DNA from 4 places in the Streptomyces tsukubensis genome. Region 4 is predicted to be linked to each of the others. Evidence: riboswitches for the same ligand, from Rfam matches in the RefSeq annotation. Region 4 holds a riboswitch; each other region holds the start of a gene.
The links. Region 4 has a riboswitch for cyclic di-AMP ahead of B7R87_RS14765 (M23 family metallopeptidase). Riboswitches for the same ligand answer to the same signal wherever they lie in the genome.
Positions count from the first base shown of each region.

Region 1: another riboswitch for cyclic di-AMP. It lies ahead of B7R87_RS03125 (C40 family peptidase); the one in region 4 lies ahead of B7R87_RS14765 (M23 family metallopeptidase).
Region 2: another riboswitch for cyclic di-AMP. It lies ahead of B7R87_RS11605 (transglycosylase family protein); the one in region 4 lies ahead of B7R87_RS14765 (M23 family metallopeptidase).
Region 3: another riboswitch for cyclic di-AMP. It lies ahead of B7R87_RS29195 (M23 family metallopeptidase); the one in region 4 lies ahead of B7R87_RS14765 (M23 family metallopeptidase).

Region 1 is NZ_CP020700.1:1,017,736-1,024,944, forward strand. It holds gene B7R87_RS03115 (ATP-dependent Clp protease proteolytic subunit) at 1-556, shown strand, start outside; gene B7R87_RS03120 (hypothetical protein) at 553-873, shown strand; cyclic di-AMP (ydaO/yuaA leader) riboswitch at 1,222-1,384, shown strand; gene B7R87_RS03125 (C40 family peptidase) at 1,388-1,867, shown strand; gene B7R87_RS03130 (ATP-binding protein) at 1,981-2,427, opposite strand; gene B7R87_RS03135 (8-amino-7-oxononanoate synthase) at 2,975-4,135, opposite strand; gene bioB (biotin synthase BioB) at 4,391-5,665, shown strand; gene B7R87_RS03145 (adenosylmethionine--8-amino-7-oxononanoate transaminase) at 5,658-6,956, shown strand; gene bioD (dethiobiotin synthase) at 6,982-7,209, shown strand, end outside.
Region 2 is NZ_CP020700.1:3,008,818-3,016,026, forward strand. It holds gene B7R87_RS11590 (DUF501 domain-containing protein) at 1-218, opposite strand, end outside; gene B7R87_RS11595 (FtsB family cell division protein) at 293-775, opposite strand; gene eno (phosphopyruvate hydratase) at 907-2,193, opposite strand; gene B7R87_RS11605 (transglycosylase family protein) at 2,612-3,322, opposite strand; cyclic di-AMP (ydaO/yuaA leader) riboswitch at 3,326-3,505, opposite strand; gene B7R87_RS11610 (LysM peptidoglycan-binding domain-containing protein) at 3,794-4,798, opposite strand; gene B7R87_RS11615 (cytochrome P450 family protein) at 4,894-6,189, opposite strand; gene B7R87_RS11620 (nucleoside triphosphate pyrophosphohydrolase) at 6,747-7,209, opposite strand, start outside.
Region 3 is NZ_CP020700.1:7,015,096-7,022,304, reverse strand. It holds gene B7R87_RS29215 (STM4013/SEN3800 family hydrolase) at 1-209, shown strand, start outside; gene B7R87_RS29210 (STM4012 family radical SAM protein) at 206-1,555, shown strand; gene B7R87_RS29205 (STM4011 family radical SAM protein) at 1,566-2,453, shown strand; gene B7R87_RS29200 (SGNH/GDSL hydrolase family protein) at 2,467-3,267, opposite strand; gene B7R87_RS29195 (M23 family metallopeptidase) at 3,443-4,423, opposite strand; cyclic di-AMP (ydaO/yuaA leader) riboswitch at 4,429-4,580, opposite strand; gene B7R87_RS29190 (tyrosine-protein phosphatase) at 5,050-5,862, shown strand; gene B7R87_RS33865 (DUF6126 family protein) at 6,032-6,208, opposite strand; gene B7R87_RS29180 (XRE family transcriptional regulator) at 6,372-7,013, opposite strand; gene B7R87_RS29175 (aspartate aminotransferase family protein) at 7,090-7,209, opposite strand, start outside.
Region 4 is NZ_CP020700.1:3,691,678-3,698,886, reverse strand. It holds gene B7R87_RS14790 (YciI family protein) at 1-91, shown strand, start outside; gene B7R87_RS14785 (RNA polymerase sigma factor) at 200-1,615, shown strand; gene B7R87_RS14780 (MerR family transcriptional regulator) at 1,709-2,455, shown strand; tRNA gene B7R87_RS14775 (tRNA-Met) at 2,587-2,660, shown strand; gene B7R87_RS14770 (PP2C family protein-serine/threonine phosphatase) at 2,836-4,035, shown strand; cyclic di-AMP (ydaO/yuaA leader) riboswitch at 4,341-4,486, shown strand; gene B7R87_RS14765 (M23 family metallopeptidase) at 4,498-5,508, shown strand; gene B7R87_RS14760 (PrsW family intramembrane metalloprotease) at 5,753-7,015, opposite strand.

The DNA of each region.
Region 1 (7,209 bases), 2.7 Mb from region 4:
GGCCGCCAACGACGTGATCGCCCAGTTCCTCCATCTCGAATACGCCGACCCGGACCGGGACATCGCCCTCTACCTGAACTCCCCCGGCGGCTCCCCGAGCGCGATGCTGGCGATCTACGACACCATGCAGACGGTGGTCTGCGATGTGGAGACCACCTGCATCGGCCAGGTGGCGGCGGCAGCCGCGCTGCTGCTGGCGGCCGGGGCGCCGGGCAAGCGGATGGCGCTGCCGGGGGCCCGGGTCGCGCTCCGCGGGCCCGCCCTCGACAAACCGGTCCGGGGCACGCCGTCGGATCTGGAGATCGAAGCCCGGGAGCTACTGCGGCTGCGCGCCCTGACGGTGGATCTGCTGGCCCGGCACACCGGCCGGGAGCGGGCGCGGATCGCGGCCGATCTGGAGCGGGACCTGTTCCTCGACGCGGCGGGCGCGAAGGAGTACGGGCTCGTCGACCAGGTGATCGGCAGCCGCAAGGCCTCCTCGCGGCCCGGCCGGGACGGCGGCCCCGGCACCGCGGGACCGGCCGCCGGCACCGGTGGCGGCGGCGGCCCGCGGTGAATCCCTCCGCACCGTGGCCCGAACCGCCGCCCCTGCCCGCACTGACCCGTGCCGAGGCCGAGGTCGTCGACGCCTATCTGGCCGTCGCGGATCTCGTCGGCCGGATCAACCCGGCCCGCTCCGAACACACCTACGGAGCCCTTCGCGCGGCCCAGGCCCTGGTGAGCCGGGCCACCGAACTCCGGGACGCCCTGACTCTGATGCACCGGCGCGGGGAGAGTGAGCTGCACACCGGGACGCTCGGCCACGCCCTCCGCATTCTCGACGGCGAAAGGCGGACATTCCGGGTGACCATCCCACCGCAGTCGCCGCCCTGACGGACCGCCGTCCACTCGTCAACCGCTGATCGAGTGGGATTCCCCCTCCCTCAATCGGTGGAGTCGAACCGCCGGTAACACCTACCGTCAAGTTGCGGACGAATGACGATCCCTCTACCGGAAAGTCTTACTCCAGCGCTGGTACGGGGTGTTCCGAGTGCCCTTTCAGGGGCCCGGACAGGGTCATGTTCATACGAACGCCGCATTCGTGTTGAAACTCACATATCGCCGTTTTGACTTCGAAATCCGGCAGTCGGTGGGTCAAGATCCCTGGGACGACAAGCCCCCGTCACCTCGGCGGGGCGGTCCGGGCGGACGCCGAGTCCTGCCGCCGTTCCGGACTACTGGTCGACAGAAGTGCATCGGCAGGAGTGGAGGACCCAGGCAGTACGGAACCGCCGGACCATGTCCGATCCGGAAGTTCCTCGGGGTGAAGCCGCGTCAGCGGCCGGGCACCTTCGTCCGCCCGAACCCGACAGGTCATCCTTCACAGGCGGCTGACGAAGGGTTGCGCATGAATGCGCAGAAAAACGTCCCGTCCCTCCTCGGCCGGGCGGGCGCGGTGTCCGCTCTGACGATTGCGGCGCTCGGCGGCACGCTGGTCGTGCCCGGCGGTACGCCGGAGGCCCAGGCCGCGGCCACGGCGCACGCGGGCAAGGCGCTCAAGATCGCCGCCTCCAAGAAGGGTGCTCCGTACAAGTACGGCGCGGCGGGACCGTCCCGCTTCGACTGCTCGGGGCTGACGGTCTACTCGTTCAAGAAGGCGGGCAAGAAGCTCCCGCGGACCGCTCAGCAGCAGTACAACAAGACCCGCAAGATCTCCGTGAAGTCGCGGAAGGCGGGTGACCTGGTCTTCTTCCACGGTCGGGGCGGTGTTTACCACGTGGGGATCTACGCCGGGAAGGGCAAGATCTGGCACTCCCCCAAGAGGGGTTCCTGGGTGAAGCTGGACAAGATCTGGAGCAAGAGCATCTCGTACGGCAGGGTTCGCTGACCGACCGGAAGAGCTGAGGCGGTGCCGGGGGGCCGGGGCGGACGTGCCGGGCCCCCGGCCGTCGTTTCCCGGCTGTCGTTTCCCGGCCGCGCCCGTGCGGCGCGGCGGGCCGGTCAGCCGGGGTCCGCGGGCCCGGCGCCGGACGGGTGCCAGGGCAGGGCGATCCAGACCGTCTTGCCGCCGTCCGGGGTCGGAGTGACCGTCAGCCGGCCGCCGCTGTGCGCCGTGAGGCTGCGGACGATGACCATGCCCCGCCCGTTGTCCTGGCGGACGGCCGCGGGCAGCCGCTGCGGCCAGCGCGGGTGGCTGTCCGTCACCCCGATCCGCAGCTCCTCGTCCCGCTCCAGCAGCAGGGTCACGGTGAAGGTGGGCGACTGGCCGAAGGTGTGCTGGACGGCATTGGTGGTCAGCTCCGAGACGATCAGCCGGATCGTGTCCAGGGCGTCCGACCCGGCGGGCAGACCCCATTCGGCAAGGGCCGCTGTCACATGTCGGCGCGCCACCGAAACCGAGGCCGCTTCGCTCGGCAGGGTGATCGAGTTCTCCAGGAGATCTGCCATCGCGACGCCGTCCTTTCCACCCGCGGCCGTGCTGTCCGAGGTCATGGCGGAGGTGTGCGCGGACGGCCACGGCTCGCGCTGAGCGCCGGACTGCCCCCATCCTCCCGCCGCAGGCACGATCCGCCAAGATCTGTGGACAACAGTCGCTCAAAGCGGTGAACTCTGCGACGCAAGACCGTTTTTGGCCATGCACAGGCGCTTTGTCCGCCGTTTGGGCGGCCCAGGGCGGCGGAAGCGCCCCTTCCGGAGGCTCCGCCCCCGCGTCACGGGCGCGTCGTCCCCGGCCTTCCGGGCGTATGCCCTCCCGGGCCGGGTCCGGCGCTCCGCGGTCCGCCCGCCCGGCCGTACGGCTACCGGACTCACGGCTCCGGCCCGGTGCTCGGTGCTCCGGCGGAGGCTCGGCCCGGCACCCCGGCTGGGCTCGGCCCGGAGCCGTACGCCTGGCCAGGACTCACCGTTTCGGCCCGGTGCCCCGGATCGGCCCAGTGCCCGGGGCCCGGGTGCGGTGCCCGGGCGCGGTCAGCGGTCAGCGGTCAGCGGTCAGCGGTCAGCGGTCCGAGCGGGCATCCGGCGGTGCCGTCCGGACGACCACCGCCACCGCCTCCGCGAGCTGCTCGTCCGTCAGATCCGCGCGGGCCGTCAGCCGCAGCCGGGAGACCCCGTCCGGCACCGACGGCGGCCGGAAGCAGCCCACCAGCAGCCCGGCCGTCCGGCAGTCCGCGGCCCAGCCCACGGCGGCCTCGGGCGAGGGCGCCCGTACCGACACCACCGCCGCATCGGGCCGGGCGGCCGTCAGCCCCGCCGCCGTCAGCCCCGTGTACAGGGCGCCCGCCGCCGACCGCACCCGGTCCGCCCGGCCGGGCTCACGGGCCAGGATCCGCAGGGACTCCCGGGCCGCGCCGACCGCTGCCGGGGCCAGTCCGGTGTCGAAGATGAACGTCCGGGCGGTGTTCACCAGATGAGCGACGACCCGCGCCGGACCGAGGACGGCACCACCCTGACTGCCCAGCGATTTGGAGAGCGTGACCGTCGCCACCACGCCCGGCGCGCCCGCGATCCCCGCAGCATGCGCCGTGCCCCGCCCGCCTTCACCGAGAACGCCGAGACCGTGGGCATCGTCCACGAGCAGCGCCGCGCCCCGCCCGGCCGTGATCCGGGCCAGCTCCGCGAGCGGGGCCGCGTCGCCGTCGACCGAGAAGACGGAATCGGTGACCACCAGCGCCCGCCGCCCGGGATGCGCGTCGAGGATCTTCCGTACCGCGGAGGGATCCGCGTGGGCGGCGATCTCGGTCTGCGCCCGCGACAGCCGGCAGCCGTCGACGATGGAGGCGTGGTTGGCCGCGTCCGAGACGATCAGCGCGCCGCGCCCGCTCAGCGCCGTCACGGCGGCCAGGTTCGCCGCGTAGCCGGAGGCGAGGACGAGCGCGGCTTCGAACCCGCAGTGGGCCGCCAGTTCGCGTTCGAACTCGGCGTGCAGTTCGGTGCTGCCGGTGACCAGCCGGGAGCCGGTCGAACCCGCACCCCAGCGGTGGGCGGCGGCCGCCGCCGCGGCGGTGACCTCGGGGTGGCGGCTCAGCCCGAGGTAGTCGTTGCCCGCGAGATCCACCAGGGCGGACCCGGCGGCGCGTGGCCGCAGCGTCCGCGTCAGCCCGGCGCGCTCCCGGCGCGCGGATTCCTCGTCGAGCCACTCGAAGGGGTCGTCGGGCATGGTGGCGTGCTCCCCCGCTCTCTGGGTGTTCCGGTGATCCGGCCGCCGAAGTGCTCCGGAGGTCCGGCACTCCGTCCGGCGCTCCGTCCGGCGTCCGTTGCAGGCCCGGTCCGCCGCCGCCGCTTTTGTAGGCAGCGCACAGAGGCTAACCGGGTGCGCTCCCGCTCCCCATGTGGTCATGCACACACTTCGGTGAAGGTCTGTTGTGAGATTCCGACTTTCCCACGGGGAGTTCCTTAGGCCAGGATCGGCGCCATGGAGCTTCTCGGCAGACTGGTGGAGAAGGGGCTGCGGCGCGAGCCGCCGACCCGGGACGAGGCGCTGGCGGTACTGGCGACCTCCGACGACGATGTGCTCGACGTGGTGGCCGCGGCGGGCCGGGTACGCCGTCAGTGGTTCGGCCGCCGGGTGAAACTCAACTATCTGGTCAATCTGAAGTCCGGGCTGTGCCCCGAGGACTGCTCGTACTGCTCGCAGCGGCTCGGTTCGACGGCCGGGATCCTCAAGTACACCTGGCTGAAGCCGGAGGAGGCGTCGCAGGCGGCGGCCGCGGGGGTCGCGGGCGGCGCCAAGCGCGTCTGTCTGGTGGCCAGCGGCCGCGGTCCGACGGACCGCGACGTCGACCGGGTGTCACGGACGATCGAAACCATCAAGGAACAGAACGAGGGCGTCGAGGTGTGCGCCTGCCTCGGACTGCTCTCCGCGGGCCAGGCGGAGAAACTGCGCGGGGCGGGAGCCGACGCGTACAACCACAACCTCAACACGTCGGAGGCGACGTACGGGGAGATCACGACCACCCACACCTACGCGGACCGGGTGGAGACCGTGCAGCAGGCGCAGTCCGCCGGTCTGTCGGCCTGTTCCGGGCTGATCGCGGGGATGGGCGAGACGGACGAGGACCTGGTCGACGTCGTCTTCGCGCTGCGGGAGCTCGACCCCGATTCGGTACCGGTGAACTTCCTGATCCCCTTCGAGGGCACCCCGCTGGCGAAGGAGTGGAACCTGACGCCGCAGCGCTGTCTGCGGATCCTCGCGATGGTGCGGTTCGTCTGCCCCGATGTGGAGGTACGGCTCGCGGGCGGCCGCGAGGTCCATCTGCGGACCCTCCAGCCGCTCGCACTGCACCTGGCCAACTCCATCTTCCTCGGCGACTATCTGACGAGTGAGGGCCAGGCCGGGCGGGCCGACCTCGACATGATCGCGGACGCGGGCTTCGAGGTGGAGGGCGCCGGGACGACCACACTGCCCGCGCACCGGACGGGCGGCGCACCGGACGGTGCGCAGGGCGGGGGACCGGGCTGCGGATCGCACCCGGCCGCCGACGGGACCGCGGGATCCGTCTGCGGTCCGGCCGGGGAGGCCGGTTGCGGCTCCGGCGCCGGTTGCGGTCACGCCACCGGTCCCGGATGCGGTTCCACCGCAACGACCGAAACCAGCAGGGCGACCGGGGCGGCGGGCGGCGGGCCGCGTCCCGATCTGGTGACGGTACGCCGCCGCGGCGCGGGCACCGAGGTGGCGCCCAATGCCTGAGCTGCCGGTACCGGAGCTGCTCGCGCTCGACCGGGCGCACGTCTGGCATCCGTACGCCCCGATGCCCGGCCGTACCGACCCCCTGGTCGTCGCTTCCGCTTCGGGGGTACGGCTGCGGCTCGCCGAACCGGCGCACGGCCGGCACGAACTGATCGACGGCATGTCGTCCTGGTGGTCCGCGCTGCACGGCTACAACCACCCGGTGCTCAACGAGGCCGCGCGCGGCCAGCTGGACCGGATGAGCCATGTGATGTTCGGCGGACTCACCCACGAGCCCGCCGTACGGCTGGCGGCCCGGCTCGTGGAGATCACCCCCGAGCCGCTGCGCCATGTCTTCCTCAGCGATTCGGGCTCCGTCTCCGTCGAGGTCGCGGTGAAGATGTGCCTCCAGTACTGGCGCTCGGCCGGGCGGCCCGCCAAACAGCGGCTGCTGACCTGGCGCGGCGGCTACCACGGCGACACCTGGCAGCCGATGTCGGTGTGCGACCCCGACGGCGGGATGCACCAGCTCTGGTCGGGCGTACTGCCGGAGCAGATATTCGCCGACGCGCCCCCCGCCGGATACGACGCCTACGACGAGACGTACGCCGACCATCTGCGGGACATGGTGGCCCGGCACGCCGACGAGACGGCGGCGGTCATCGTCGAACCGGTGGTGCAGAACGCGGGCGGGATGCGCTTCCACTCGCCCGCCTACCTCCGGGTGCTGCGGGAGGCCTGTGACGAGCACGGGGTACTGCTGGTCTTCGACGAGATCGCCACGGGCTTCGGCCGCACCGGGACGCTCTTCGCGGCCGGTCACGCGGGCGTATCGCCCGATGTGATGTGCCTGGGCAAGGCGCTCACCGGCGGCTATCTCTCCATGGCCGCGACGCTGTGCACCCCGGAGGTCGCCGAGGGGATCTCGCGCGGCGAGTTCCCCGTACTGGCGCACGGGCCCACGTTCATGGCCAATCCCCTGGCCGCCTCGGTCGCGCACGCGTCGATCGGCCTGCTGCTGGACCAGGACTGGGCGTTCGAGGTCAAGCGCATCGAGACCGGTCTGCGGGAGGGCCTGGCGCCGGCCGTGGAGCTGCCGGGGGTCACCGGCGTCCGGGTGCTCGGCGCGATCGGGGTCGTCCAGCTCGACCATCCGGTGGACATGGCGGCCGCCACGGCCGCGGCGGTCCGCGCGGGTGTGTGGCTGCGGCCGTTCCGGGACCTGGTGTACGTGATGCCGCCGTTCGTGACGGGCGACGAGGATCTGGGCACGTTGTGCGATGCGGTCCTCGCGGCCGCCGCCGCGGGATGAGGCGGGCATGGGCAGGGAGAACGGTATGACGCCGGGAGTGGTGATCGTCTCCGGGACGGGCACCGAGATCGGGAAGACCGTGGTCACGGCCGCGGTCGCCGCGCTGGCCCGGGCCCGGGGAGTGGGCGTCGCGGTGGTGAAGCCCGCGCAGACCGGTGTCGGACCGGACGAGCCGGGCGATGTCGGCGAGGTGGCGCGGCTTGCGGGCCCGGTGCACGGGGTCGAACTGGCGCGCTATCCGGAGCCGCTGGCG
Region 2 (7,209 bases), 680 kb from region 4:
GCGGAGGCGGCACGCGGGCAGGTCAGGTAGTAGAGCGTGGGGAAGGGGGTGCCGTCGGGCAGCCGGGGCGCGGTCTCGACCACATCGGGCAGTCCGCAGGGGCAGCGGTGGGCGATCGCGCGCAGCCCGCGCGGCGGCCGCCCGAGCTGCTCCTCGAAGGCCGCGATATCGGCGTCCGTGGGGGCGGTGTGCTCGGTGGTGGGAGGAGGGGTTTCCATGCCTGCCTTGGGTCCGGGTCGTGCCTGCTGGTGCTGCTGTTGCTGCTCTTGTCGGGGGGGCGGTACGGGACGGCCTACTCGCGGTCCGCGGTGTCGACGCCCTCCCAGACGTTCGAGTACCAGGGCCGGTCGGCCGAGCCCTGGTCGGTGCGGCGCTTCTCGGCCGCCTCGGGGTCGATCATCGTATAGCCGGTCTCGCCGGGCTCCACGTAGTGCAGATGCTCCCGGGCCAGCTTGCGGATGTACCGGTCGTCCTGGAGCCGGGCCTTCTCGTCGCGCAACCTCTCGACCTGCTCCTCCGCGTCCTTCCGCCGCTCCTGCTGTTCGGCGATCTCACCGCGCTGGGAGACGTACTGCCGCATCGGGTAGGCGAGGGCGACGACGAGGGAGCAGACGATCAGGGCGAGGAAGGCGGCGCGGCCGGTGAGCCGGGAGCGGCGGGCCTGGCGCTTGTTCTGGGAGCGGTAGACCCGGGCGGCGGTCTGCTCGCCGAGCAGACGCAGCCGGGTCGCCGTGGAGAACCGGTCGCCGCCGGATCCGGCACTCTTCCGGGCCATGCCGTCCGCCTCCCCTGCTCCGTGTGTACGTGCGCACGTCCCCGGACACGGTACGGGACCGCGGCCGGGGACGTGGCGTACGACGGGCTGGCGAACCCTACGGGCTCGGTCGCCCTGGGATTCTGAGGGAATCAGCCCTTGAAGCGGGGGAAGGCGCTGCGGCCCGCGTAGACGGCGGCGTCGTCGAGGATCTCCTCGATACGCAGCAGCTGGTTGTACTTGGCGACGCGCTCGGAACGGGCCGGGGCGCCGGTCTTGATCTGACCGCAGTTGGTGGCGACCGCCAGGTCGGCGATGGTGACGTCCTCGGTCTCGCCGGAGCGGTGGGACATCATGCACTTGAAGCCGTTGCGCTGGGCCAGCTCGACGGCGTCGAGGGTCTCGGTCAGGGAGCCGATCTGGTTGACCTTGACCAGGAGGGCGTTGGCGGAGCCCTCCTCGATACCGCGGCCGAGGCGCTCCGGGTTGGTGACGAAGAGGTCGTCGCCGACGATCTGGACCTTGGAGCCCAGCTTCTCGGTGAGCGCCTTCCAGCCCTCCCAGTCGTCCTCGAACAGCGGGTCCTCGATGGAGACCAGCGGGTAGGCGGCGACCAGCTCCTCGTAGTACGAGGTCAGCTCGGCGGCGGAGAGGCTCTTGCCCTCGAAGTGGTAGGCGCCGTCCTTGTAGAACTCGGAGGCGGCGACGTCGAGCGCCAGCGCGATGTCCTGGCCGGGGGTGTAGCCGGCCTCCTTGATGGCCTCCAGGATCAGGTCCAGGGCGGCACGGTTGGAGTCCAGGTTCGGGGCGAAGCCGCCCTCGTCGCCGAGACCGGTGGAGAGACCGCGGCCCTTCAGCACCTTCTTGAGGGTGTGGTAGACCTCGGTGCCCCAGCGCAGCGCCTCGGAGAAGGACTCCGCGCCGATCGGGGCGATCATGAACTCCTGGATGTCGACGTTGGAGTCCGCGTGGGAGCCGCCGTTGAGGATGTTCATCATCGGAACGGGCAGCAGGTGCGCGTTCGGGCCGCCGAGGTAGCGGAAGAGCGGCAGGTCGGAGGCCTCGGAGGCGGCGTGCGCCACGGCGAGGGAGACACCGAGGATGGCGTTGGCGCCCAGCGACGACTTGTCGGGGGTGGCGTCCAGGTCGAACATCGCCTGGTCGATCAGGCGCTGCTCGGTGGCGTCGTAGCCGACGAGCTCCGGGCCGATCTGCTCGATGACGGCGAGGACGGCCTTCTCCACGCCCTTGCCGAGGTAGCGGTTCGGGTCCCCGTCGCGGAGCTCCAGGGCCTCGAAGGCGCCGGTGGAGGCACCGGAGGGCACGGCGGCGCGGCCGGTGCTCCCGTCGTCGAGGCCGACCTCGACCTCGACCGTGGGGTTCCCCCGGGAGTCGAGGATTTCCCGGGCTACGACGACGTCGATGGACGGCACGAGCATCTCCTTCTGGGATGTGACGCGTGGGGTGCGGGTCTCTTGAGCCTTGCGCCAAGAGCCTAACCGGACGGGGGGCGCCGCCCCGCCGATGCCCGCCCCCTGGGACGAAAAAGAGTGCGAAGAACTGCGGTGGTGGGCAAAAGCCGCGTTCCTACCGATGGGTAACAGTTCTCAGCTGGGCATCTGCTCGCTCAGACGGGTGCACGGGGGCGGTTTTCCGGGGCCGTACGGAGCAGTCGGGGGCGGCAGACGGAACCCCGGACCGGCGCGTACGGGGGAAGCGCGCCGGCCCGGGGTGCGGGGGGTCGGACCCGTGGGGGGGGTGGACCGCAGGGGGGAGCCGCGGTCCGGGGTCCGGGAGGGGGCAGGTCCGGTGAGGGACCGGCCCGGGGGTGCGGTTCGTTGGGGAGCCGCAGGTCCGTCAGCCGAGGTGGAGCTGCTGGCCCGGGAAGATGACGTCGGCGTCGTCGACGGTGTCCTTGTTCAGCTCGAACAGCTTCTGCCAGCCGCCCTCGACCTGCTCGGCCTCGGCGATCTTGCTGAGCGTGTCGCCGGACTTGACCTCGTACTCGCCGTCGCCCTTCTCGAAGCCCTTGGCCGGAGCCGCGGACTTCGCCGGAGCCGGGGCCTGGGCGCGCTCGGAGCGGGTGGTCGGAACCTCGGCGCGCTCCTGCTTCGGCTGGGCGGGCTGGGCCTGCTGCTTCGGCTGCTCCTGCTTGGGCTGGGCCGGGGCCTGCTCGGCGGCGGCACCGCCGTACGGGGTGTTCGAGAGGCCGACACCGCACTTCGGCCAGGCGCCCTTGCCCTGGCCCGCCAGGGTCTTCTCGGCGATTTCGATCTGCTGCGCCTTGGTGGCGAGGTGCGCATTGGGGGCGTACTTGGTGCCACCGAAGGCGGCCCAGGTGGAGCTGGAGAACTGGACGCCGCCGTAGTAGCCGTTGCCCGTGTTGATGGACCAGTTGCCGCCGGACTCGCACTGGGCGACCTTGTCCCACTCGGCGGCGGTGGCGGCGGAGGCCGAGGTGGCGCCCATGATCGGGGCGGCGACGGCGACGGTGGTGATGCCTGCGAAGGCGGCGAAGCGGGCGGCCTTGGACGGGCGGCGGTGCTTGCCCTTGCTGGAAAACAGCATGGAGGTTCTCCTCACCGACGCCTACGAGGTGAGCTGTCGGGTTCGGGCGCAGTGAGTTGCCCGGCCGTACGACCTGCGTCGTACGGCTTCACCCCAAGCCGGTCGTCCACCGCCCTCACGGGCTTTCGGACGGGACCGGCACAAACCTGGGTCCCCCGCTCCTGCCTTCGGCGCTTTCGCGACGACAGTTCCCCCCGACCGACGGCAGGATTCGGCGTGACGGTCAGTGGTGCCCGCTTTGGCGAGCGGTCCAGACCGTAGTCACAGGCGTCCCGCTTCTTCAACGACGGAACATCGTGGGCAAATCGCCCATCCCACCCCTCCGGAAACTCGCGTTTTCGCAGGTGGCGTGCGGAATGCGGGATTCCGGAAGAGTGGGGACCACGGCCGGACCGAAGAGACTCATGTCTCACTTACACAGAAAGGGACATATCCCAGCAAAATAGGGCGTCAATTTCGATGCTCCGGAGGCTACTTCGCCTGGAGATCAAGGCTCTGGCCAGGGAGGATCAGATCGGGATCAGCTCCGACCAGCTCCTGGTTGGCCTCATAGAGCGCCGGCCAGCCCCCGGGGACCTTCTTCTCTTCCGCGATGGACCAGAGGTTGTCGCCGGAGCGGACCGTGTACGTACCGGAGGGCTGCCCGGCTTCGCCCGTACCGTCCGTGGTGTCGGTCTTGGCCGGAGTGCCCGTACCGCCCTGATCGCCCTGGTTCAGGGCATCGGAACGGGCATCGGTCTCGGACCGGGAGGTCCGGTCGGGGCCGGAGGCGCGGGACGGGTCGGCGGTTTCGGCGGGCGGGGTGCCGGTGCCCTCGGGGGTGCCGGTGCCGGTCGCGCCCGAGGGGGTCTCCTTGGCGGTCTCCTCCGCGGCGGGTGCGCCGCGGTGCTTGCCGACGCCCTCGGCGGGCTTGGCCGCCGTCTCCTTCTTCTCCGCCTTTCCGGCGGAGGGGGAAGGGGACGCGGCGGCGTCCGGCGCCTTCTCCCCCGCCTTGCGCGGCTCCGCCGGGAGGTCGCCCGCCTTCGCCTTGTCCGCCGGGCGTCCGGCGGCCGGACCGCTGGGCACCGGATCGGCGCCGCCCGGGCCGGTCGCGGTGCCCGCGGCACCGCCGAGGCCCGACGCGATCCCGCAGGACGGCCACGCCTTGGGCCCCTCCGCGGCGAGCACCTTCTCCGCCACGGCTATCTGCTGGGAGCGGCTGGCCAGATCCGGCCGGTCGGCGTACTCCCGGCCGCCGTAGGTGTTCCAGGTCTCCTGGGAGAGCTGGAGCCCGCCGTAGTAGCCGTTGAGGTTGTTCACGGTCCACTGCCCGGCGCTCTCGCACTCCGCGACACGGTCCCAGGTTGCGGAGTCGGCGGCGGACGCCGAGGTGGCGCCGAGGAGCGGGATCGCAATCGCGGACCCCGTCACCCCCGCTGCGACGACCAGGGCCGGGGCCTGGCGAGGACGGCGATGTCGACCATTCCCGGAGAGCATGCGGTGCTGCCTTTCGCGTGACGGCTGAGACGGGGGTGAACGTAGCCGCACTCGAACGTCTGTCACAAGTCGATGCAGCGGAGATCACGCGCACATCACGAATATGACGGGCCGTCAATTTCAGCGGGCGTGAACTCCACCGGAAGGGTGCGCAGTCCACGCATGATCAGGCCGCCGCGCCAGCGCAAATCGTGATGATCCACCGCCAGTCGCAGGTCGGGAAGGCGGCGCAACAGGGTGGCGATCGCGGTCTGTCCCTCCAGCCGGGCGAGCGGCGCACCCAGGCAGTAGTGGATGCCGTGCCCGTAGCCGAGGTGCTGATTGTCACGCCGCGCAAGGTCCAGAACGTCCGGCCGGCCGAACCGCTCCGGGTCCCGGTCGGCCGCCGCCAGCACCACGAGCACCGGATCGCCCGCGGCCACCTCCTGACCGCCGATGGTCAGCGCTTCGGTGGCGTACCGCCAGGTCGCCATCTCCACCGGGCCGTCGTAGCGCAGCAGCTCCTCCACGGCCGTCACCAGCAGCGAGGTCTCCCCCGCGGCGAGCGACTCCTGGAGCCGGGCGTGCTGCACCGGATGGCACATCAGGGCATAGAGCCCGTTCCCCACCAGGTTGATGGTCGTTTCGAAGCCCGCGAACAGGAGGACGAAGCACATGGCGACGACCTCGTTCTCGGTGAGGTGCTCGCCGTGGTCGCTGGCCCGGATCAGACCGGAGATCAGATCGTCCGTGTCCTCGTCGCCGAGGTTCTCCCGCTTGCGGTGGATCAGCTCGGCGAGATAGCCCCGGATCCGCTTCACCGCCCGGGCCACGCCGCCGCGCGGTCCCCCGCCGTGACGGATCATCATGCCCGCCCAGTCCCGCAGATCGTCCTGGTCCTCCGGGGGCACGCCCAGCAGATCGCAGATCGCGTAGATGGGGAGCGGGAACGCGAACTCGTGGATCAGGTCCGCGCTCCCCCGCGCCGCGAACCCGTCGATCAGCCGGTCGGTCAGCTCCTGCACCCGCGGCTCGAACGCCGCGACCCGGCGCGGTGTGAACGCCTTCGCCACGAGGCGGCGGAGCCGGGTGTGGTCGGGCGGGTCGATGTTCAGCAGATGCGTCATCAGCCCGGCGCTGCGCTCGCCCGGGATGCCGGTCTTGCCGCGGGCGTGCGCGGGTTCGTCGTGGTGCACGGGGTTCTTCGACAGCCGGGCGTCGGCGAGTGCCTGCCGGGCATCGGCGTACCGGGTCACCAGCCAGGCGTCGACGCCGCTGGGGAGGGTGGTCCGGTGCACGGGCGCGTGTTGGCGGAGCCAGGCGTAGGCGGGGTAGGGGTCGGTGGCGAACTCCCAGGTGAAGAGTTCGGGAGCGGGCCCCGGCCCGCCGGTTTCATGGGGGTTGCTGCTCACCCCATGACGCTATCCCCTGCCGGGGCGCCGGGCCGCGGGCCCCTCGGGGGTATCCGCCTTCCCCCTCCAGGGTGGCTCAGGTGAAGGCCCTCGGGGGCGCGCCCCGCCTCCCCCTCCAGGCCGGTCAGGTGGACACCTTCAGGGGTGGGCCCGTCTCCTACCAAGACGGCTCAGGTGGAGCACCTAGGGGCGCGGGGAACTGCGCGAACGGCCCACGACGGCCCGCGGTCGACGGTACTGCCGGACCGGCAACGGTCTCCCTTCGCTGTACGGCGAAGGCGGCGGCCCCCCTGGCGGGGAATCCGTAGGGGTTGCTGAAGCGCGGTCCACCGCGGGCCGTCCCGGGTTGCTCGCGCAGTTCCCCGCGCCCCCAAGCACTTCGCCTCAGGCCTTCTCGCGGAAGGCGGGAGCACCCTGGGCAGCCCTGCCGGGGCTCTCGGTAGGAGGCAGGCGCGCCCTCAAAGACCTCCGCCTGGTCCACCCTGTGGAAGGCGGGCACGCCTAGGTGCTCCTTCTGAGCCCACCCGTGGGCGACGGGCACCCGGGGGCCCGGGTGTCTACGGGGCAGCGTGCTCCTTGGTGCGGATCGCCGCGTGGTACGCGCGGGCCGCCGCCCGCAGCGCCGCCTCCGGGTCCGCCCCCTCCGCCTCCGCCGCGACCGCCAGCGCCAGCAGCTCGTACCCGACGCCCTCCCCCGCCGGCAGCGGCACGTCGAGTCCGGCGGTACGGACACGGGACGCCAGCTTCGCCGCCAGCGCAAGGCCCGGCTGCCCCAGCGGGATGCCGTCGGTGACCGAGTCCCGCGCCTTCTCCTCCGCCTTGGTGCGCAGCCAGATCCGCCGTACGTCCTCCGGCGTCGCCGCCTCCTCGTCACCGAAGACGTGGGGATGCCGGTGGATCAGCTTCTCCACGATCGTCGCGGCGACGTCGTCGACGGAGAACGGCTCCGCCGGGTCCTCCTCGGCGATCCGCGCGTGGAAGACGACCTGGAGCAGCACGTCGCCCAGTTCTTCCCGCAGC
Region 3 (7,209 bases), 3.3 Mb from region 4:
ACCGGTACATCGGACGGCTCTTCGCGGCCGCCGCGAGCCGCCGCCGCTGCTTCACGATCGTCTGCTCCGACCACGGAACCACCTACGGCGACGACGGCTACACCGGCCACCGCCTGGGCCACGAGGCCGTCTGGACGGTGCCGTACGCCCACTTCTTCCTCGACCCGCCGCCCGGGACCCCCGGTGTCCGGCCGGAGGCCGCCGTATGACCACCGCACCGGCCCCCCGGCCGTACCAGAGCTATGTGTACGCCTATCCGCACAAGACCGCCTACCGCCCCCTCGGGGAGCGGCGCCCCCGGCTGCGCGAGCTGTGGGCGGGCGAGCGGAAGGACGCGCTCTCCCTCTACCTCCACATACCGTTCTGCGAGGTCCGCTGCGGTTTCTGCAATCTGTTCACCCGTATCGGCGCGCCCGGCGAGCTGACGACCCGCTACCTCGACGCCCTGGACCGCCAGGCCGAGGCGGTCCGGGACGCGCTGGGCGACGAAGGTCCGGTACGGTTCGCCGCGGCGGCCTTCGGCGGCGGCACCCCCACCTTCCTCACCGCCGGTGAGCTGGACCGGCTCTGCGATATCGCCGAGAAGCGGATGGGCGCCGAGCTGGCGGCCGTACCGCTCTCCGTGGAGACCTCCCCCTCGACCGCCACCGCCGACCGGCTCGCGGTCCTGGCCGCCCGGGGCGCGACCCGGCTGAGCATCGGGGTCCAGAGCTTCGTCGCCGAGGAGGCGAGGGCCGCCGTCCGCCCCCAGCGCGGGGCCGACGTCGAGGCCGCGCTCGGCCGCATCCGGGACAGCGGCGTCCCCGTCCTGAACATCGACCTGATCTACGGAATCGACGGCCAGACCGAGCGGACCTGGCGCTACTCCCTGGACGCCGCGCTCGGCTGGCGTCCGGAGGAGCTGTATCTCTACCCGCTGTACGTCCGGCCGCTGACCGGTCTGGACCGGCGGGTCAGGGAGAGCGACCTGGAGTGGGACGCCCGGCGCCTCGCGCTGTACCGCCGGGGCCGGGACCACCTCCTGGCCCGGGGGTACGAGCAGGTGTCGATGCGGATGTTCCGCCGGACGGACGCGCCCGGGGCGGGCGAGGCGCGGGGCCCCGACGACTACGCCTGCCAGACCGACGGCATGATCGGACTGGGCTGCGGTGCCCGCTCGTACACCTCCCGGCTGCACTATTCGTTCGACTACGCGGTGGGCGCGTCCGAAGTGCGGGGCATCATCGACGACTACACCCGTACCGAGGACTTCGGGCGGGCCGAGGTCGGTTTCGCCATGGACGGTACGGAGTCCCGGCGGCGCCATCTGCTCCAGTCGCTGCTCCAGGCCAGGGGGCTGGCGGCGGAGGAGTACCGGGACCGTTTCGGCAGCGCGCCCGAGGACGACTTCGGCCCGGAGCTGGCGCGGTTCGCCGCGCTGGGCTGGCTGGACCGGGACGCGCCCGCCGGTCTCCTCCGGCTCGGCCCCGAGGGGCTCGCGCACTCGGACGCGCTGGGTCCCGAGCTGTTCTCTCCCGCCGTGCGTGCCGGGATGGCCGCCTACGAGCCGAAGTGAGGGCGGCGCCGTGGATCTGACGATGCTCTACCGGGGGCCGCTGGCCTCCTGCGACTACGACTGTCCCTACTGCCCGTTCGCCAAGCGGCGGGACAGTCCGGAGACCCTGCGCGCCGACCGCGCCGCGCTGGAACGATTCTGCGGATGGGTGGCCGACCAGCCGACGGCGCCCGCCGGGGGCCGTTTCTCGGTGCTCTTCACCCCCTGGGGCGAAGCTCTGGTCCGCTCCTGGTACCGGCGGGCCCTGGTGGAGCTGTCCGGACTGCCCCAGGTCGGGCGGGTGGCCGTGCAGACCAACCTGAGCTGCCGCACCGGCTGGCTGGCCGACGCCGATCCGGAGAAGGTGGCGCTCTGGTGCACGTACCATCCGGGTCAGACGCCGTACGACCGCTTCCTCGGCAAGACCCGGGAGCTGGCCGCCCTGGGGATCCGCTTCAGCGTCGGGATCGTCGGTCTGCCTGAGCACCGCGAGCCCGCGCTGCGGCTCCGCGCCGAACTGCCGGAACACGTCTACCTCTGGGTGAACGCGGCCGAGGGGCACACCTACACCGATGCCGAGGCCGCCGGATGGGCCGCGATCGACCCGCTGTTCGCGTACAGCCGCCATCCGCACGCTTCGGCCGGGCTGCCGTGCCGTACGGGAGAGTCGGTGGTCTCGGTTGACGGCGACGGGACGGTCCGCCGCTGCCATTTCGTCCCCGCCCCGCTGGGCAACCTCTACGACGGCTCCTACCGCGCTGCGCTGCGGCCGCGGGCCTGTCCGCTGGCGGTCTGCGACTGCCACATCGGGTACGTCCACCTCGAATCCCTGCCGCTGTACGACGTCTTCGCGGGCGGGGTGCTGGAGCGCATACCGGCTCCGGGGGTGCTCCCTTCCGGCGGCCCGGCCGGTCCCTGACCGCCGGAAGGGGTCACAGCGGCAGCAGATCGGGCCGCTTGGCCTCCACGTGGTCGCCGGAGCTCTCGCCTCGCAGCCGCCGTCCGATCCACGGCCCGAGGTACTCCCGCGCCCACTGGATGTCGTCGCGCCGGACTTCGAGGGTGCCCCGCACCGGTACGGGCGGCCACGCCCGGTCCGGGTCGGCGGACACCTCCAGGCCGAGGACCTGGGCGGCCCGCAGCGCGACCCGGGTGTGCCCTTCCGGCGACAGGTGCAGCCGGTCGGGGTCCCAGGCCCTGCGGTCCTGTACGGACCGGAGCGACCACAGGTCGAGCACCGGGCAGTCGTAGCGGTCGGCGATGGCCCGGACATGGGCCGTGTACGTGGCGATCCTGCCGCGCAGATGGCGCAGGACGGGCACGTTCCGGGTGTCGAACCCGGTGGTCACCATGACCGTGCCGACGGCGCCGGTCAGTTCGGCGACGGCACGTTCGAAACGCTCCGCCACATCGTCGGGGTCGGTGCCGGGACGGATGATGTCGTTGCCCCCGGCGCAGAACGACACCAGGTCCGGGGCGAGTTCCTTCGCCCTGGGGACCTGCTCCTCCACGATCTGGTCGAGAAGTCTGCCGCGTACGGCGAGATTGGCGTACCGGAAGGTGTGTTCCGGTCTGCGGTCGGCGAGCAGTCCCGCGAAGCGGTCCGCCCAGCCGAGGTAGGTCCCCCCGGGCCCCGGGTCCCCCACGCCCTCGGTGAAACTGTCCCCGATCGCCGCGTACGACCCGATTCCGGACTGGTCATAAGTTCTCGAATCGTCTCCCACGGAGGCCATCCTCTCTCCGCGGATGTGACCTACGCGACCGTAGGGAGGGGTTGACGGGCCGTGATCTATCCCACCGTGATCACCCGGGGTGGTGGGAATACGGGGAATCCCCCGCGACACGGGGTGTCGCGGGGGATTCGCCGGGCGCCGGGGCGGCGGGGCCCAGGGCCGGAGCTGCGGCGTCTCAGAGGGAGACGCCGTGGCCGCGGAGATGGGCGACCGGGTCGATGTCGGAGCCGTAGGCCGGTCCGGTGCGGACCTCCAGGTGCAGGTGCGGGCCGCTGGAGTTGCCGGTCGAGCCGGAGAGGCCGATCTGCTGTCCGCCGTCGACGGACTGGCCCGCCGAGACGGAGAGGGAGGAGAGGTGGGCGTACTGGGAGTAGGTGCCGTCGGTGTGCTGGACGACGACCTCGTTGCCGTACGCGCCGGCCCAGCCCGCGGAGACGACCGTGCCGGGGCCGATGGACCGGACGGAGGTGCCCGTCGGGACCGCGAAGTCGACACCGGTGTGGTAGCCGCTGGACCACATGGCACCGGAGGCCCGGTACGGGGTGCTGACCTGGGCACCGGCGAGCGGGGCGGCCCAGGAGCCGGAGGCGGCCTCGGGGGCGGGCTCCGGCGCGGGCGCCGGGGCGGTCTCCTGCCGCGCCGGGGCGGCGGGCTCGGCGGCGGCCGGGGCGGGGGCGGCGGGACGGGCACCGTCGCGCGAGGCCCGCTCACCCTTCTCAACCGTCTGCGCGGGCTCGGCCGCCTCGGCCTTCTTGGCGGCCGGGGCCTCGGGGGCGCGCTCGGCGCCCTTGCCGTCGAGCACCAGCTTCAGACCCGGGTGGATCAGGGACGGGTCGTCGCCGACCGCGGCGCGGTTGTCGGCGTACAGCGCCTGCCAGCCGCCCTCGACGTCCCGCTCGGAGGCGATCTTGGACAGATGGTCCCCGGCGACCACGATGTACGTGGCTGATCCGGCGGACTTCTCGGCAGCGGCGGCGGGGGCGGCCGCCGGGGCGACGGCGGCGGTCGGGGCGGCGGGGGCGGCCTGTTCGGCGGCATGGGCGCCGGTGGCCCCGATCAGGGGCAGGGCGATGGCGGCACCGCCGGTACCGGCAGCGACGATTCCACGAGTGATGACCGTCGACTTGGGACGGCGGTGCTTACCCTTTCCGGGCATGGCGCGTTTCCTCTCCGGCGCCTGCGAGGTGAGCTGTCGGGTTCGGGCGGGAGGTGCCCGGTCGCGCACGGCGCGACTTCACCCCGAGCCGGACGGTTTCCCGTCCGGCGGACTACCTGGGTCCCCCGCTCCTGCCACGTGCTTCGGGTGAAGGGTTCCGGACGGCGGCAGGATTCGGCGGTCCGACCGGAGTGCGGTGACCGTAGACCGGCCATAAGAGCAGGAACAAGCCACTCACCCGGCGACGGGCGGAGCCGATCTTGAGGACGGGCCGACCGCGGTGACCCTCCGTGGGCGTCACCCCGTCAACTCCCGCCGGGCGTCCGTATGCCCCTCCCGGGCCACCGCCACACACCGTCACGATTGTGATCCTGCTCATGAGCCGCTCCCCATCTCCCAACGAGACAGGGCATGTTCCAACGAAGAGACCATGACGGACATAGGGGACAGAAGCTGTTCATTCGACAGTCGGTGGCACGTCCGGGCGCCGAGCGCCCACCATGCATTCACCGTGCAGTTCATGACCATCCGATGGAATGATTGCCTGAGGAATCAATGTCGTATCGTCAAGGTCATGCCACCGTCGGCGACCGGCGCCGACGGCCGTGACTGCCCAGGGAGCCGTTGTGACGCAGCAGGTGCCGCAGGTCCCGTCGACCGAGCCGGAGCTGGCCGGGATCCGCAACTTCCGCGACGTCGGCGGACTGCCGTCGACCGACGGCCGTGCAGTGCGCTTCGGACGGCTCTACCGCAGCGGCCATCTGGCCCATGCCACCGCGAGCGACGCCGCTTTTCTCGCCGGTCTCGGACTGCACACGGTCTTCGACTTCCGCAATGCCGCCGATATCCGCATCGAGGGCCCGGACGTGACCCTGCCCGGGGTCCGGAATCTCAACCTCCCGCTGAGCGACCCGGCGGACGGCGCCGAGTTCTGGCAGGTGGTGCGGCGGGGTGATCTGTCACAGCTGCGGTCCCTGCTGGCAGACGGCCGGGCGGCGCAGCGGATGGTGGACGCGTACCGGACGATCATCACCGGGCGGACGGCCGAGCACAGCCGGGTGCTGCACGCGCTGGCCGAGGACAGCGTCCCCGCGCTGATGCACTGCGCGGCGGGCAAGGACCGGGCGGGGCTGTCGGTCGCGGTGACCCTGCTCGCGGTGGGTGTGGAGCGGGAGGCCGTCGAGGCGGACTATCTCAAGTCGAACGACCCGCACCGGCGCTACCGGGTGCGCCGGGCGGAGGACGCCCCGGAGGGCATGTCGCCGGAGGTGATGGAGCTGCTGAGCCCGCTGTTCGACGCCCGCGCGGCGTATCTGCACGCGGCCTTCGACGCCGTCGACTCGGTATGGGGCGGTACGCCGCGCTATCTCTCCGAGGGGCTCGGCCTCTCTTCCGCGACCCGGGAGCGGCTGCGGGAGAGGCTGCTCGGCACGGACTGAGCGGGCCCCGGGCGTCCGGAGCGGGCTCGGCTCTGCGGTGCGAGCGGGGCCCCTGCCCGGCCGCAGAGCGTCGCGCCGGGCGCCGGGCCGGTGCCGGGCGGATCGCGGTGCGGCCCTCAGCCGCCGGCCGGGCGGGCTGCCCCTGGTTCGGCCCCGGGGTCCGGGCGGTCTACTTGGCCCCGACCTCGAAGAGCAGGTAGAGGAAGCCGGCGAAGACGTGTCCGGCGACCAGATAGGCGAAGAGCCGGATCCAGATCCCCTTCGGGAACTTGCCCTCCTCGTTCTTCGCACGGGGGGTGGTACCGGCGGCCTGGGCGCCTTCGGAAGCGGCGGGGTTCTCGACCATGACGGCCTCTGCTTTCTCCGGCGCGACGGCCGGGTTCCTCCGGCGCGGGGCCGGATCGCATCTGCACGGGCGGGACGGTGCGGACCGTCGGGCGGCCCGGGCCCTTCTCCCGGACCGGGCCGGATCGGCAAGATCCGGAAGACCGGAAGACCGGAGAGGGGACCTAGAAGTGCGGATGGAAGATGTCGGGGCTCTGCAGCAGGGTGTGGACGAAGATCATCTCGGCTCCGTCGCGGGTGGCGGCGGCGATCCGGTGCGGGGTCAGCGAGTCGTAGTGCGCGCTGTCGCCGGGGCCCAGTTCGTGGACGGTGTCACCGAGACCGAGCCGGACCCGGCCGTCGAGGACGTAGAGCCACTCCTCGCCGGGATGCTGGCGGACCAGCTCGCCCTGGGCGCCGTACGGCACGATGAGGCGGAGCGTCTGCATGGCCCGGCCCGGGCTGCCGACCTGGTGGTAGGTCCAGCCGTCGGCCTGGGAGGGTTCCCGGCTGCCGGCCCGGATCACGGGGTCGTGCTCGGGTGCCGACTCGCCGAGCAGCTCGGCGACTGTCGTACCGTAGATCCTGGCGAGGCCGAGCAGCATCGGCAGCGAGGGCTGCCTGCGGCCGGTCTCCAGCCGGGACAGATGCGCGGGCGACAGTCCGGCGCGGTGGGCGGCGGCCTCCAGGGTGAGCCCGCGCCTGCGGCGCAGATCGCGCAGCCTGGGTGCCACGTCCGGCAGGGCGTCGGGCGCCTCCCCGGCGGCGGGGCCGCCGGGCGCCGTGGATCGGAGGTCCGGGGGGTGGCCCCCGGGAGGACTCTGCATGACTCCATTGCGCCAGGAAAATGCCTCCGAGGCAAGTTTCTTGCCCCGGAGGCAAAAATTTCCCGATCGTATGATCTCAGCGCTGGGCCACCGCCTGCTTGACCAGCGTCTTTCCAAAGTCCCAGAGCAGTCCGCCCCCGGCGTGGGCCTCGTCCATGACCGCCGTGAAGGCGGTCACGAAGCGGTCGACCTCCGG
Region 4 (7,209 bases):
CGCGGCCCGGGTCGTCGCCTGTCCGGAGCCGGAGGGCAGCACCCCCTCGCCGGTCGTGATCCGCCCGATCGACTCGGGTCCCGAAGCCTGACGGGGACCCGTCCGGGCGCCCGCCGGAGCCCGTCGGCCGGTTCCGGTACGGCGCGGGAGCGGCCCGGAGCCGTACGGTGCGGCCCGGGGCCGTGATACGTACAGCGGCATGAGCCGTAGCCGTAAGAACGCCCCTGCCGACTCCGACTCCGATCCCACCGCCGACACAGCCGACACAGCCGACACAGCCGGGACCGCCGACACAGCCGGGACCGCCGACACCGCCGGGACCACCGGCACCCCCCGGGCCGCCGGGACCACCGGCACCCCCCGGGCCGCCGGGACGACCGGCGGCCCCGGTGCCGACACCGTCGAGGACCTGCTGCGCCGCCACGCGCCGCAGGTCCTCGGCGCTCTCGTACGCCGGTACGGACACTTCGACCTCGCCGAGGACTCCGTCCAGGAAGCGCTGCTCGCCGCCGCCCGGCAGTGGCCCGCCGAGGGCCTCCCCGCCAACCCCCGCGGCTGGCTGATCAAGGTCGCCGCGCGCCGGCTCACGGATCTGCTCCGCGCCGAGGAGGCCCGCCGCCGCCGGGAGGAGAGCGCCGCGAACCTCGCCCCGCGCGACTCCTTCACCGCACCGCCGCCCGGCGAGGGCCGGGCCCCCTCCGACGACGACACCCTCACCCTCCTCTTCCTCTGCTGCCACCCCGACCTCACGCCCGCCGCGCAGATCGCGCTGACCCTGCGGGCCGTCGGCGGGCTGACCACCGCCGAGATCGCCCGGGCCCATCTCGTCCCCGAGGCGACCATGGCGCAGCGCGTCAGCCGGGCCAAGCAGCGGATCAAAGGGCTGCCGTTCGTCCCGCCCGGGCCCGAGGACCGCGACCGGCGGCTCGCCGCCGTACTGGAAGTGCTGTACCTGATCTTCAACGAGGGCTACACGGCCTCGTCCGGCGAGCACCTCCACCGCGCCGACCTGGCGCGGGAGGCGATCCGGCTGACCCGCCGGGTCCAGCTGCTGCTGCCCGGCGAAGGCGCGGTCACCGGGCTGCTGGCGCTGATGCTGCTCACCGAGGCGCGCACGCCCGCCCGCAGTGGGCCGGACGGCGAGCTGATCCCGCTGGACGAGCAGGACCGGACGCTCTGGGACCGTACGGCGATCGCCGAGGGCACCGCCCTGGTCGAGGCGGCGCTCGGACAGGGACCGGCCGGGGTCTACCAGCTCCAGGCGGCCGTCGCGGCCCTGCACGACGAGGCCGGACGCGCCGAGGACACCGACTGGCCGCAGATCCTCGCGCTGTACGACCTCCTGGTCGCCCGCGCCCCGGAGCCGATGGCCCGGCTGGGGCGGGCGGTCGCGGTGGCCCGGGTGCACGGGCCCGCGGCCGGGCTCGCGGAGGTGGCGGCACTGGCGGACCGGCTCCCCGGGCACCACCGGATCGACGCGGTCCGGGCGCATCTGCTGGAGGAGGCGGGGGAGCGGGCCGCGGCCCGGGAGGCGTACGAGAAGGCCGCGGCGGGCACCCTCAGCGCTCCGGAGGCCCGCTATCTGCGCGCCCGCGCCGCCCGCCTTGCCCGCTGATGCTGTGATCGCCCCCTACCTGGCGTACTGACCTTTACGCCGTTTTTCAATGGGGTTGACCTTTACGCAACGTCAACTTCTACCGTTCAGGTCATGGAGTGGTCGATCCAAGAGGTCGCCCGGCGTGCCGGGACGACCAGCCGCACCCTGCGGCACTACGCGGACATCGGGCTGCTGGCACCCCGCCGGATCGGGGCCAACGGCTACCGCTACTACGGGCCGGACGAGCTGGTGCGCCTCCAGCGGATCCTGCTCCTGCGCGAGCTGGGTCTCGGGCTGCCCGCCATCGCCGAGGTGCTGGCGGGCCAGCAGGACACGACCGCGGCGCTCCGGGCCCATCTGGAGCTGCTGGAGCTTGAGCGGGACCGGCTTGCCCGCCGGATCGCGTCCGTGCGGACCACTCTCCGCAAGACCGAACTAGGGGAGGAACTCATGGCGGAAGACGTACTCGACGGCTTCGACAACAGGAAGTACGAGAAGGAGGTCACGGAGCGCTGGGGCGCGGACGCCTGGCGTGCGAGCAGCCGGCGGTGGCAGCAGCTCGGCGAGGACGAGCGGCGGGCGCATCTGCTGGACCACGAGACGATCGCCCGCGACTACGCCCGGGCCCTCAAGGACGGCGCCGCGCCCGGTGACGAGACCGTCCAGGCGATCACCCGGCGGATGTACGCCTGGCAGTCGCTGCTGGCCCCGCCGTCGAAGTCCCACTTCACGGGGCTCGGCGAGATGTTCGCCGCGGACCCGCGCTTCGGCGACAACTACGACAAGTACGGGGTGGGTACGGCGGCCTTCGTCCGGGACGCGATGCGGGTGTACGCGGAGCGTCACCTCACCGACTGACCGGCCGGAAAACGGGGCTTCCGGCGGGGGTGGAAGGACCTCCCGGCGAGGTCGCGGGGGAAGTCGCGGGGGAACTCGTGGGGAAGTGGTCACCAGAGGTGCTCCGGATGGCGTAAGGTTGTGTTTACCGACGCGGGGTGGAGCAGCTCGGTAGCTCGCTGGGCTCATAACCCAGAGGTCGCAGGTTCAAATCCTGTCCCCGCTACTGAAGACACGGCCCGGTGCTCTCGTTCTACGAGAGCACCGGGCTGTTGTCGTATTCCGTGAGGGGCTCGCGGTCTCCGGAGGCCGGGCAGGGGCCCGGGGGGTCACCCGGCCGGTCCAGCGCGGCTCGCCCCGTGCACCCGCCGCCGTGAGGCTGGGAGGGGAGGAGAGCACCTGTGGCGGAGCAGACACAGCGGAACGGATACGGCGGTGCCCGGCGCTTCGCCCGGATGCTGCCGTCGCTGATGATCGTCTTCGGGGTGGTGTACGACCTCACGACCCCCGCGAAGTTCACCGCCGTGCCCATGTTCACGGCCGCCCCGCTGATCGCGGCCCCCTTCTTCTCCTTCGCCGTCACGCTGGCGACGGGCGCCTTCGCCGTCCTGACCGAGCTGGGTCTGGACATCTACAACCGCTCCCTCGGCCAGACCCAGGCCTATACCGAGCTGAGTACGGTCGTCACCGTCTCCGCCCTGGCGCTCTTCATCAACCGGGTCATCACCCGCAGCAACCAGAAACTGGCCTCGGCCCGGGTGATCGCCGAGGCCGCGCAGCGGGCCGTGCTGCCCACGCCCGCCGAGGAGATCGGCGGGCTGCGGATCGCCGCACGGTACGAGGCGGCCCTCGCCGACGCCTTCATCGGCGGCGACCTCTTCGCCGTACAGGACACTCCGCACGGTGTACGGCTGGTGGTCGGGGACGTCCGGGGCAAGGGTCTGGGGGCCGTGGAGGCCGTGGCCATCCTGATCGGGGCCTTCCGGGAGGCGGCCGAGCGGGAGGCCACGCTGGAGTGCGTCGCCGACCGGCTGGAGCAGGCGCTCGTCCGGGAGGCGCTACGGCGCGGAGCGGGCGATCTCGACGATTTCGAGGGGTTCGCGACCGCCGTGTTCGCGGAGATCCCGCGTGGCTTCGGGGCCGTACGCCTGCTGAACCGGGGGCACCCCGAGCCGCTGCTGCTCCACGCCGACGGGCGGCTGCGCACCCTGCCGCCCGACGAGGCGGCGCTGCCGCTGGGCATGAAGGAGCTGGGGAACTGGCCGGGGCGGGCCGAATCGCATCCGATGCCCGACGGGTCGACCCTGCTGCTCTACACGGACGGGCTCTCGGAGGCGCGGAACGCGGCCGGGGTGTTCTACGACCCGGAGGAGCAGCTCGACGGGCGGTCGTTCCCGGGGCCGGGGGAGCTGCTGGACGCGCTGGTGGACGACGTACGACGGCATACGGGCGGCGGATCGACGGACGATATGGCGCTGCTCGCGGTCACCCGCCCGGCTGGAGGCAGTGGTCCGGGTGGTCCCGTCGGGACCGCTGAGGTCAACGGGGCCGGGGCGGGGGGCCGGCCGTCGGAACAGCCGCCTCTCCGGGCCGATGGATAAAGAGTTGACCAACGATTGGCCAAGTGCTGGGGGCTATGTGCCATTGCACTGCCGTTTTCTGCACGGTGCGTGATCGAACCATCGCTGTCGCCATAACATCTGACGAACCATCAGGGGTGTGGAGGGGGCGGAGAGGCCCTGAACAGGTCTCAGGGGCGGGTAACTCGCCCGATTTGGAAGCCTTCTGTCCCAGTTGGTTCGCCGTCCGGGTTTAACGATCATCAGGAACACTTGGAAAACATTCCCCGTGTCTATTAACGTTCGATAACGCAGCGCGGTCGTCCCAGTCGCCGTCAGGGTGGCTCCGTGCTCATGCGCCGAATCCCGCAAGGGAACCGGGGAACCACTTCTTGGGGTGAATCGGATGCCTCCGCAGCCTGCGGAGACTCCGTAGGAGACCTTCCTGCTCCGAACCCGTCAGCTAACCCGGTAGGCGAGAAGGAAGGAAAGGAGTACGCCTCAGTGGCGTCCAACAGTCCTGCCCCGCAAGCCCCCGCCGGGCCCGGGTACATGAGCAACGGCACCCGCTTCGGCGAAGACGGTGGTGCCGAGCCGTCCACCGGTGAGTGGAACCCCAGCGCGGAAACGCTTCTCCCGAACCGTGGCCGCCACCGCGTGCTGCGGCAGCAGCGCCGGGCCTTCGCCCGCAGCTCCACCGTCCTCGGTGTCGGTGTGATCGCCGCGGTCGGCGCGGGCGGCATCGCCACCGCGCAGGACAAGGCCCCCATCACCATCTCCCTCCCCGACGGGCTCGGCGGCACCGAGGACGGCGCGCCGAACGCCGGCCTCGCCACCATGGGCGACACCGTCACCGAGGCGGGCGAGCAGTCCAAGGCCGACGACAACGCGGGTGAGGCGCTGCGCTCCCGGATCCTCCAGCAGGCCGAGCAGCAGCAGGCGCAGGCCGAGGCGGAGCGCCGGGCCGTGGCCGAGAAGGCCGCCGCCGAAGCCGCCGCCGCGGATGCGCTGAAGGCGTCCGCCGACGCCAAGAAGAAGGCGGACGAGGCGAAGAAGAAGGCCGCCGAGGAAGCCAAGAAGAAGGCGGAGGCCGAGCGCCTCGCCAAGCTGGCGAAGAGCTTCGCGCTCCCCACCTCCTCGTACAACATCACCTCGACCTTCGGTTCGTCCGGCGGACTCTGGTCCTCCGGCCAGCACACCGGTCTGGACTTCGCCGCCCCGGCGGGCACCCCGGTCAAGGCCGTCGGCGCGGGCACCGTCAAGTCCGCCGGTTACGCGGGCTCGTACGGCTACCAGGTCGTCATCGAGCTGAACGACGGCACCGAGGTCATGTACGCCCACCTCTCGTCGATCAACGCCAACGTGGGCCAGAAGGTCGTCGCGGGCGATATGGTCGGACGGGTCGGCTCCACCGGCAACTCCACCGGCAACCACCTCCACCTGGAGGTCAAGACGCCCGGCGGTACGACCATCGACCCCGGCGCCTGGCTGCGCAGCAAGGGTCTGCGGCCCTGACGCCCGCGGGTTCCGGACCGGCCGGGCACCGGCCGGTCCGCAACCGGTGAATCGCGGGTTCCCGCCACCGGTGCATCCCGCCCGGCCCTGAAGCTCCCGCGGTCCCGGACTCCGGGATCCAGGGAGACCGCTGTCCAACGGACGGCGGGTCCTGGCCTTCACGACCACCGGCAGCTCTGACGCACCAACCCCCCGACGTCAGGGCTGCCGGTTCTTTTCCCCGGCCGTGCTCGTACCGGCCGGATCAGACGCGGTACGGGTTGTACCCCTCGTAGTCCCGGTACGGCGGCGGTACGGAGACCACACCGCTCGCCCTGGCCGCATAGGCCAGCGCCGGACCGGCCACCGGCTTCCGCAGCCACATATGGTGCAGCAACTCCTGCTCCCGCGCCGTGAAGTCCGGATCCGCCGTGCCGCGCTGCGCCCGGTCGCGCAGGAACGCCAGGGACGTCGCGAAGCGGACGTACTCCGCGACCGCGTGTGCCGCGGCCGGTCCATGGGTGCGCCGGGCGATGTTCCGGGCTTCGTTACGGGCCCGCATCGAGGCCAGCGCCGCCGGTTCGGCCGGTGCCAGCCAGCCGGCGGTGGCGTACGGCGGCAGGGCGGCCGAGATCGTCCGCAGCTCGCGCTGGCGGGACCAGATCGTCAGCCAGGTCAGCAGCGCGAAGACCGGGACCATGAACATTCCGTAGACCAGATAGAAGCCGATCGGGCCGAGGTACGACGCCGAGCCGTTCCACAGGGCGTGCATACCCATCGACAGCAGCAGCCCGAGCGTGGGGAAGGCGAACCTCCGGAACCGGTGGCGGCGTGCGGCCGACGCGGCGAGACCCAGACCGATACCGGTGAGCACGGTGAACAGCGGATGCGCGAACGGCGACATGACGATCCGTACGAAGAACGTCGCCGTCACCGAGACGAGGCCGGACTCGCCCGGCAGCCGGTCGCCGTCGAAGGCCGTACCGAGATAGAGGATGTTCTCGGTGAACGCGAAGCCGGTGGCGGTGAACCCGGCGACGACGATGCCGTCGACCAGACCGGTGAAGTGCCGGCGCCGGAAGAAGAAGAGCAGGAAGATCGCGGCGCCCTTCGCGGTCTCCTCGACGATCGGCGCGACCACCGTCGCGCCGAGGTTGTCCGCGTCGGTCGGGTCCGCGGTGCTGTTGGCGATCCACTGGATGGCGAAGGTGTTCGCCGTGATCGACATCAGGGCGGCGGCGAAGGCGCCCCAGGCGAAGGCGAACGCCAGATTGCGCCAGGGGCCCGGTTCGACCCGGTCCAGCCAGCGGAAGGCGGCGAGCAGCAGGGGGACCGGGAGGGTGGCCAGACCGAGACCGACCAGGAAGCCCTGGGTGCCGGTCTCGTCGCGGACCGTCGCGAGGATGGCGAGGGCGCAGAGCGCGAGCAGGACGATCAGCACCCCGGCCCGGAGCACCTTGCTGCGCCAGATCCGGGAGGCGCGCGGTTGGTAGCGCCAGCGCGACCGCTCGGGCAGCGCGTCGAACACCGGCTCCGCGGCGTAGGCGGGGACGGCAGGCCCGGTGGGCCCGGCATCGCCGCCGGGGGTGGCGGGTGCGCCAGGTCCTGGGGCGGACGGCGCGGGCCGGGGTTCAGGAGGCGTCGCCCGGCGTCCGGCCTCCCCGAGGGGTGTGGAATGCCCCGACGTATCCGTATCCACGGCATACGGGAGGGGCTCCGAGG